2 regions of the Sphingopyxis sp. 550A genome follow, and region 2 is predicted to be linked to the other one. Evidence: riboswitches for the same ligand, from Rfam matches in the RefSeq annotation. Region 2 holds a riboswitch; the other holds the start of a gene.
What was found. A riboswitch is a leader RNA that binds a small molecule or an ion and turns the genes downstream of it on or off. The one in region 2 is predicted to bind glycine.
Positions count from the first base shown of each region.

Region 1 (4,411 bases), 2.0 Mb from region 2:
CGCGCGCGGCGGCAAAAGGCATAATCGTCGGACAGCAATTCACGGCTGTCGGGGTCGATCATCGGCAGGAAGAAGCTCGGCTCGCTGTCCGCGACGCCGTGCGCGGCGCGCTCGCCGGGGTCGGTGCGGAAGGCAAGCTCGGGGTGCCGCGCGCCAAGCCCATCGAGCACGTCGCGGCGGATCAGCATCATCCCCGTCCCGGCTCGCGTCAACTCGACGAGGTCGGTCAGCGCGAACCGCTGGTCGCGATGCAGGAAATGCAGCGCGAACTCGCCGCCGAAGCGCGCGAGGTCGCCCGGATCGTCCTTCGCCATCCCACGCTCGACCGCGCGTGCGACGTTGGACCAGTTGACCATTCGTCGCGGGCAAGCGGCGGCAAGGATCGCGCAATCGTCCCGCTCGCGCATCGCGGCCAGCATCGAAAAGACGTCGTCAGCCGCGAAATCGATATCGGCGTCGACGAACAGTAGATGGGTGGAATCGCTGGCGCGGAAGATCGCCGCCAGCAGATCGCGCGCGCGCGTGATCGACGGCTGGTAAAGAATGAACTCGAAGCGCACCGCGACGCCCGCCGCCTGCGCCTTCAACGCGAGGTCGAGCGCCGCGCGGACATAGCTACCCTGCGCCCCGTCATAGATGGGCGTCGCCACCATCAGGCGGCAATCGGCGAGGGCGGCGGATGCGCTCACATCATCTCCCCCCTCCCGCAGGCGGGAGGGGAGGACAAGTCAAAGATCGGCGATGAAGGCCTTGTAGGCTTCGGCGTTCATCAGACCGTCGAGCTGGCTCTTGTCGGTCAGCGTCATGCGGAAGAACCAGCCTTCGCCCTCCGGGTCGCTGTTGACGAGCGCCGGATCCTCTTCGAGCTGGCCGTTGCCTTCGGTCACCACGCCGTCGACCGGCGCATAGACGTCGCTCGCGGCCTTGACCGATTCGACGACCGCGGCGTCACCGCCCGCGGTGAGTTCGGCGCCGGTGTCGGGAACCTCGACGAACACGATGTCGCCGAGCTGGCTCTGCGCGAAGTCGGTGATGCCGACCGTCGCGATGTCGCCGTCGACATCGACCCATTCATGCTCTTCGGTATAATAACGCGGCATCGGTCAGCCTCCCTGTTTGCGGACATAATGATGGGGAACGAAGGGCATGGCGGCGACGGTGCAAGGCACGCGCTTGCCGCGAACTTCGGCGGCGATCGCGGTGCCGGGCACCGCGTGATCGCGCGGCACATAACCCATGGCGATCGGCGCGCCGACGCTGGGGGCAAAGCCGCCCGAAGTCACGACGCCGATCTCTGTGTTGCCGTCGAACAGCTTCGCGCCTTCACGCACCGGCAGCTTGCCATCGACGAGCAGGCCCACGCGCTGGCGCGGCGGACCGTCGGCAAGATGGCCGAGAATGCGCGCGGCGCCGGGGAAATTCGCTTCCTCGCGGCGGCGCTTGCCGATCGCAAAACCAAGGTCGCCCTCGATCGGATCGGTGTCTTCGCTGAGATCGTGGCCGTAGAGGGGAAGTCCCGCTTCGAGCCGCAGGCTGTCGCGCGCACCGAGCCCGATCGGTTTCACCTCATCCATCGCGCACAGCGCGTCGGCAAAAGCCGCGAGCGCTTCGTTCGGAAGCGAGATTTCGAAACCGTCCTCGCCGGTATAGCCCGAGCGGCTGAGCGCGATCGCATGGCCGTTCCAGGTCGCCTGCGCAGCCTGCATGAAGACAAGGCCGGCGCTTTCGGGAACGAGACGCGCGAGCGCTTCAGCCGCCTTCGGCCCCTGCAGCGCGAGCAGCCCGTGATCTTCCCTGTGATTGAGGGTGACATCGTCGGGGAGATGCTCGCGCAGATGTGCGATATCGTCCCACTTCACGGCGCCGTTGACGACGATGCCGAGCTGGTCGCCCTCGTTGGTGATCATCAGATCGTCGAGTATGCCGCCATCCTCGCCGAGCAGCAGCGAATAGCGCATCCGGCCGGGCCTCAGCGCCGCAATGTCGCCGGGGACGAGCGCTTCAAGCGCTTCCACGGCGCCTTCGCCTTCAAGACTGAGCTGCCCCATATGGCTGACGTCGAACAGACCCGCATTCTCGCGCGTCCACTGATGTTCGGCCATGATGCCTTCATATTGGATCGGCATCCAATAGCCGGCGAATTCGACCATCCGGCCGCCCTTCGCGCGGTGCCAGGCGTCGAGCGGCAGCGTTGCGGTGGGAACCGCTTCCTCGCCCGTAAAGTCCGTTTCGGTCATGTCAGTCTCCCGCGGTTGACATGGCAAGGCGCGGCCCGATGCCGTCCTGTCGCCATGCCCCCTCTGTCACGGGAACCTGAGAGTTTCCCCTGCGAGAACGCAGAGTTACCCCTTCGGTGGTCCCGACGACCTTCGCCGGAACGCTTTCCAGAGTGTCCGTTCCAGCCTGCGCGGTCCGTTGACCTGAGAGTTTCCGGGGCGGTTGCTCCTTCGGTGGCGGTGCAGGTCGCCCTGCCCCGCGCTCTCCCGCGCGGCCGGCCGAATCTCCGCAAGGAGACCCGACAGACGCCCGAGCCTTGGCGTCGCCTTTTTGCGGAGTCAATCGGCGAGCGCGCGGATCGCGTCGTTTTCGTGGATATAGACGCCGGACGCCCGCTCGCCGGTCAGGGTGACGATCGCCTGTGCGACCCTTTCTGCCGGAATCGAGCGATAGCGACGCAGCGATCCATGGAGCAGCGCATCGGTCAGCGGCGCCGCGACCATCGCAATCCCCTCGCCCAGCCGCGGCGGCCCCTGACGCTCGCCGGTCAGCAGGCCGGGGCGAAGCAAATCGAGCCGGTCGAACGCCAGCGCGCGAAGATCATCCTCGACCTCGCCCTTGGTCCGCAGATAGAAATTGGAGGCTTGCGACGACGCCCCGACGCTGCTGACCGCGATCATATGCCGCGCGCCCGCCTCCTTCGCGGCCCGCGCGCAAGCGAGGGCCAGATCATGATCGACCGCCCGAAAGGCTGCCTGCGACCCCGCCTGCCGGATCGTGGTGCCGAGACAGGAGATGAGGGTCGCAGGTCGCCGGCCGGCGATGATCGCGGGCCATTGCTCGCTGGGCGCAACGTCCATCTCCGGCTGCGAATCTTGATAATCGGGCGCGCGGCGGACGAGGATCGTCGCCGCGACCGACCGCGCCACGATGCCGCCGACGAGGCCGGTTGCGCCAAGCAGCAAGATGTCGGGTGACGCCATGGGGCGATCCTAAGCTGCGCCGGGTCGGGTTGGCAACGTGGGCCTGTGGTTATTTTCGCACCGTCGATCAGGCGTGCGCCAACGCCTCCGGCACCGCCCCGCGCCCAAATATCTCCGCAAAGCGGTCAATCGCAAAGCGGTCGGTCATGCCGGCGATATAGTCGCCGATATGGCGCACCGTCGCGCTGTCGCCTTCGGGCAGGCGCGACGCCCAATCCTCGCCCATCAGGCGCGGGTCGGCCGCATAGGCGCCGAACAGGCGCGACACCACCTCCTTCGCGCCCGCCGCCGCCTCGATCTGCGAGGGATGGTGGTAGAGGTTCGCATACATGAAGCGCTTGAGGTCGCGCTCCGCCCTCGCGAGTTCGTCCGAGAAATCGCCGAGCGTGCAGCCCGCCGCGCGGACCTCGCCGACGCTCGCGACCCCGGCGGCGGCGACGTTCGCTTCGGTCGCGGCGATCACGTCGTTGACCATGACGCCGATCTGGTCGCGCACCAGTTCGCGCAGCAAGCGGTCGCGCGGCGCGCCGGGAAAGCGGCCCTCGACGGCGCGGTAATTGGCGGCGACGAACGGCTGGCCCATCAACTGGTCGAGCGTCAGCAATCCCGCGCGCAGCCCATCGTCGATGTCGTGATTGTCATAGGCGATGTCGTCGGCGACCGCCGCGATCTGCGCCTCAAGGCTGGCGTAGCTCGCAAGGTCGAGCGGAAACTCGCCGTCGATCTCGGCCAGCGCCCAGCCGGGACGACGCACCGGGCCGTTATGCTTGGCGAGCCCCTCCAGCGTCTCCCAACTGAGGTTCAGCCCGTCGAAGCGCGGATAGGGACATTCGAGCCGCGCCAATGTCCGCAGCGTATGGCCGTTATGATCGAAGCCGCCGTGATCAAACATCGCGGCCTTCAGCGCGTCCTCGCCGGCATGGCCGAAAGGTGGGTGGCCGATGTCATGCGCGAGGCACAGTGCCTCGGTCAGATCCTCGTTGAGGCCGAGCGCGCGGGCAATGCCGCGACCGATCTGCGCGACCTCGATGCTGTGAGTCAGGCGGACGCGGTAATGGTCGCCGTCGGGCGCGACGAAGACCTGCGTCTTGTGGCGCAGGCGGCGAAAGGCGATCGAGTGGATGATGCGGTCGCGGTCGCGCTGAAAGGCGTCGCGCGGGCCGCGCACGACGCGGCCGGGTTCCTCGTGGCGGCGGCCGCGGCTCTGCGCC
Region 1 is NZ_CM131615.1:3,005,024-3,009,434, forward strand. Features, by position in the region: gene ACVENA_RS14440 (glycosyltransferase family 2 protein) at 1-689, opposite strand, end outside; gene gcvH (glycine cleavage system protein GcvH) at 729-1,100, opposite strand; gene gcvT (glycine cleavage system aminomethyltransferase GcvT) at 1,104-2,237, opposite strand; glycine riboswitch at 2,291-2,398, opposite strand; glycine riboswitch at 2,399-2,496, opposite strand; gene ACVENA_RS14455 (NAD(P)H-binding protein) at 2,556-3,200, opposite strand; gene ACVENA_RS14460 (deoxyguanosinetriphosphate triphosphohydrolase) at 3,268-4,411, opposite strand, start outside.
Region 1: it holds a riboswitch for glycine, as region 2 does, so the genes downstream of both, gcvT (glycine cleavage system aminomethyltransferase GcvT) here and ACVENA_RS04875 (L-serine ammonia-lyase) in region 2, are expected to answer to the same signal.

Region 2 (4,411 bases):
TGCCTTCAGCCTTCAGCGGCAGATCCTCGAAAACGGGGAGCCGGGCTTCGAGGCCGAACTGGACCTTGGGCTGAAACCGCTCGGGCTCGTCGAACGATCCGGTCGTGAGGTTGATATGCCTGCTCTCGTGATAGTCGTAGGTGAGCGGCGTTCCGCAGTCGCGGCAGAAACCGCGCGCGGCCTTGTCCGAACTGGCAAAGGTTGCCGGCTGCCCGCGCGTCCAGGTGATCGCATCGCGTGGAACGCCGATCAGCGCGATGAAAAAATTGCCCGCTGCCTTCTGGCACATGCGGCAATGGCAGATATGCGAGGTGTCGAGCACCGCGGTGATGTGCCAGCGCACCGCGCCGCACTGGCAGCCGCCCGAGGCTTCGGTTTCGATCCTGTCCATGACTGCGACTCGCTTGTCGATTTCGCCGGGAAGATAGGATAGGGCAATGGGCGTTGCGCCGTCGAGCCGCTCGACCGTCAGGAGGGTCATATGGTTCAGGAAGAAGGACCGGCGAGTATCGCCGCGCGATTTGCGGACGCATGGAACCGGCACGACATGGCGGCGTTCGCCGCGCTGTTCCATGTGGACGCGAGCTTCGTGAATCGCTTCGGCACCTACTGGCGCGGGGTGGAACAGATCGTCGCGGGCCATGCCCCGATCCACGAGACGATCTACAGCGATTCGACGCTGACCAACGAGATCGCCGACGTCGATCCGATTTCGGCCGATGCCGCGATCCTGCACATGTGGTCGCGGCTGAGCGCGGGCGCGGCGCATCCGGCGGGGCCGCATCGGGTCGACACGATGATTCTTGCGGTCGTGACCCGGCGCGATGGCGCATGGCAAATCCAGGCGCTCGAAAATGTGACGCTGGTCAACCCGCGGACGGGTGAGCCGATATTGCGCGATTGAGCCGCCGTTCGCTCTGCTGGCGTCTGCTCAGCTTTGCGGCGCTCCGAAATAGACGAAGCTCATCTTGTTGCCTTCGGGGTCGCGGGCATAGGCGCCATAAAAGTCCGGCCCATAAAGTGGGCGCGGACCGGGATCGCCTTCGTTGGTGCCACCACAGGCCAGCGCAGCGGCATGGGCCGCGTCCACCGCCGCTTGGCTTTCGCATAGAAAACCGGGCATGATTCCGTTGCCGGGAGCCGCCGCCAACCCGTCGTTCGGCTTGCCGATCCAGACGCGCTGTTCGCTTGGCATCGCATAGCAGCAAGCCTGGTCGCCATAGTCGACCTCCAGCCGCCCGCCGAGATGCGGCATGACCGCATCATAATAGCGCCGCGACCGCGCCATGTCGTTGGTGCCGATGGTGATATAGGCGATGGGCATGGCTCACTCCCACTCGATAATTCAGCGTGGTGTAACGCATTGGAAATGCGACAGAAAAATATTTAGTCTGAAATGACCGAGTAGCAGTCCGTCAAAAAAGCTACGCTCATGAAAAAATAAGGAGAAATTTCGCGATTCAACCAAATCCCTATTTCGAGATATATCGGTTTGCCCGAAAATCGGGCGGAACTCTGCGATCAGGCACAAATTCGCGTGAATTTGCAACCGTTTCTTCTGCGGCGGCGCCCGTTTCTATTGATATTCGCCGTGCTTCGGGGGAGGCGCCTTTGGGTAGACATTGGGTCTCGACCGGACGAATCAGCGCTTTGAGAATTTGTTGTACGGGCCGCGAGTGAGCCAAGCGGCCACACCCGAAAGCGGTCAATCGGTTGAGACCGGACCACGACCTCTTCACGGCGCGCTACAGTCTATGGGATTCCGCAAAGATGCCGTTGCACCAGAGGGGTTTTCACTAACAATGGTGTGCCCGCCTTCGCGGGCACACCATTGTTATAACTCGCCAATACTTGCTATTTGAAGCCCTTCTGAAGGCAAGGAAGGGCGGTTTTGTGGCTTGCCCCGGGGCAGGCCACTCCCATGCACCTCGGTGATGTCCACTATCGGATGAAACAGAGCGTTGACACAATGATCGCCGCGCGCGATGGTCGATCCGCCGATGTGGGAGAGACCGGATATTTCCGGCGCCGAAGGAGCAACCGCCCCGGAAACTCTCAGGCAGAAGGACCATGCGGCAATGGAATTCTGGAAAGTGACGCTTAGTGCGTCCGCCGACGGGATAGCGATCTCAGGCAAGCAGACAGAAGGGGCGCTGATGTCCGGCGAATGCCGGCAGGAGAGGCGCCGGTGTCCGCACAGATTCATACGACGAATGTCGCGTTCAGCATCTTTGATCTGTTCACGATCGGGATCGGGCCGTCGAGTTCCCACACGGTGGGACCTATGCGCGCAGCCGCGCAATTCGCCCGGCTCGCGATGGGCAAAGGCCACCCTGCGCGCGTCTCTTGCGAGCTGTTCGGCTCGCTTGCGCTGACCGGCAAGGGGCATGCGACGGACAGGGCAATCCTGCTTGGATTGTCCGGCCGGCTTCCGGAAGAAATCGATCCAGATCGGGTCGAAGAGATCGTTGCGGCGATAAGGGAGTGCCATTCACTTCGGCTCGCTGACTGTTGCCCGGTCGCATTCAACGAAACAGCGGACCTCATTTTCCGGCGCGGAGAATTTCTGCCCGGACATGCGAATGCGATGCGGTTCACGGCCCGTTATGCCTTCGGTGAGGAATTGACCCGCACCTTTTTCTCGGTCGGCGGTGGCGCGATACGCTGTGAGGGCGAGGCGGAGGCACGGTCGAACGTCGCCCTTCCTTACCCGTTCGGCTCGGCGGAGGAACTGCTCGCAATCGCCCGGACCCACGGGCTTGCGATAGCCGACATCGTCCTCGCCAACGAGGAGGCGTGGCGCGCGCCGGTCGAGACGATTGCCTTCATCGATGCTGTGCGCGACGCCATGTTCGCCTGCATCGAGCGCGGGTGCCGCGGCGAGGGTGTATTGCCCGGTGGCCTCAACGTTCCGCGCCGCGCGCGGTCGCTGCACCATGCGCTGCTGGCCAAGGCCCCCTCGAACGACCCCACCAAGATCTTCGAATGGGTCAGTCTGTTCGCACTGAGCGTGAACGAGGAAAATGCCGCGGGCGGCCGCGTGGTAACTGCCCCGACCAATGGCGCGGCGGGCGTGCTGCCGGCGGTCCTCAAATATTATGAATCCTTCACCCCGGGCGCTTCGCGCGAGGGAAGCCGCGTCCTGCTCGCGACCGCCGCCGCCATCGGATTCCTCTACAAGATGCGCGCGTCGATCTCGGCTGCGGAAATGGGCTGTCAGGGCGAAGTGGGCGTCGCGTGCTCGATGGCGGCCGCAGGCCTCGTCGCCGCGCTCGGCGGCACCAATGAGCAGATTGAAAATGCCGCCGAAATCGGGATGGAGCATAATCTCGGACTGACCTGCGACCCGATCGGCGGGCTCGTTCAGATTCCCTGTATCGAACGCAACACAATGGGGGCGGTCAAGGCCATAAATGCCGCGTGCCTCGCGCTTCAGGGCGACGGCCGGCACGTCGTCCCGCTCGATGCAGTCATCGAGACGATGCGCCAGACCGGCGAGGATATGCGCTCGAAATATAAGGAAACGAGTCTTGGCGGTCTGGCCGTCAACGTCGTCGAATGCTGACGGGCTGGTAACATTCCCCGCCGGGTGCGGGCGCTGAGCGCCAAATGCGTGGCGAGGTGAAGAATATCATCGAAGCTTCAGCGTGTCAGGGCAATTCGACGGACACGGCCACCACCGGGGCCGCACGATCAAGGCCGCCCAATTCTTGGCAGCCGCTCCGAATCCATCGACGCGAACAATGGTCTGCGTCGATGGAAGGAGGGCCGGACCTCAGAATGACTGGTTGAGACGCATGAAGAAGGTGCGCCCGGTCAGATTATACTGATTCCCGGCGACCGATCCGATCCGATAGGTATAGGCATCGGGGCCGATCACCGGCGGCTTCCGGTCGAAGATGTTGCTGACCCCGGCGAGCAATGTCGTCTTGTCGAGAATCTGCCAGCGAACCGAGGTGTAGGCCGTCACATAGGCGGCGACCGACAGCTTTTCGCGGACCTCGGCGAAATCGTTCGAATTGCCGTAAATGTTTCGGCCGGCATAGGCGCCATAGAAGCGGAAATGATCCGTGCCGGGGATGAAGGCGCCCTGTTCCTCCCAATAGCGCGTGTCATCGACGCGGCCGACATAGTTGGCGCCGACGAACCAGGTCAGCTTTTTGTAGTCAAGATGCGCTTCGGCATAGCCGGTGAGCTTGGGAAAGCCCGACAGCCCGTTGCGTTCGAGTTCGGGGCTCAGCGCGTCGCGCGTGATCGAATTTTCGAGGGCGCGCGTGCCCCGGATCTCGAACCCGAGATTGGCATCGGCCCCGAGCGGGAAGCCGAACTGGAGCGCGAAGTCGATGCCGCGGGCGCGCTGCTGGGACAGGTTGATATAGCGGTCGTCGACCTGAGAAATGGCCTGCGTCAC
Region 2 is NZ_CM131615.1:1,026,103-1,030,513, forward strand. Features, by position in the region: gene ACVENA_RS04860 (GFA family protein) at 1-481, opposite strand, end outside; gene ACVENA_RS04865 (SgcJ/EcaC family oxidoreductase) at 482-904, shown strand; gene ACVENA_RS04870 (VOC family protein) at 932-1,324, opposite strand; glycine riboswitch at 1,994-2,081, shown strand; glycine riboswitch at 2,085-2,147, shown strand; gene ACVENA_RS04875 (L-serine ammonia-lyase) at 2,168-3,565, shown strand; gene ACVENA_RS04880 (TonB-dependent receptor domain-containing protein) at 3,776-4,411, opposite strand, start outside.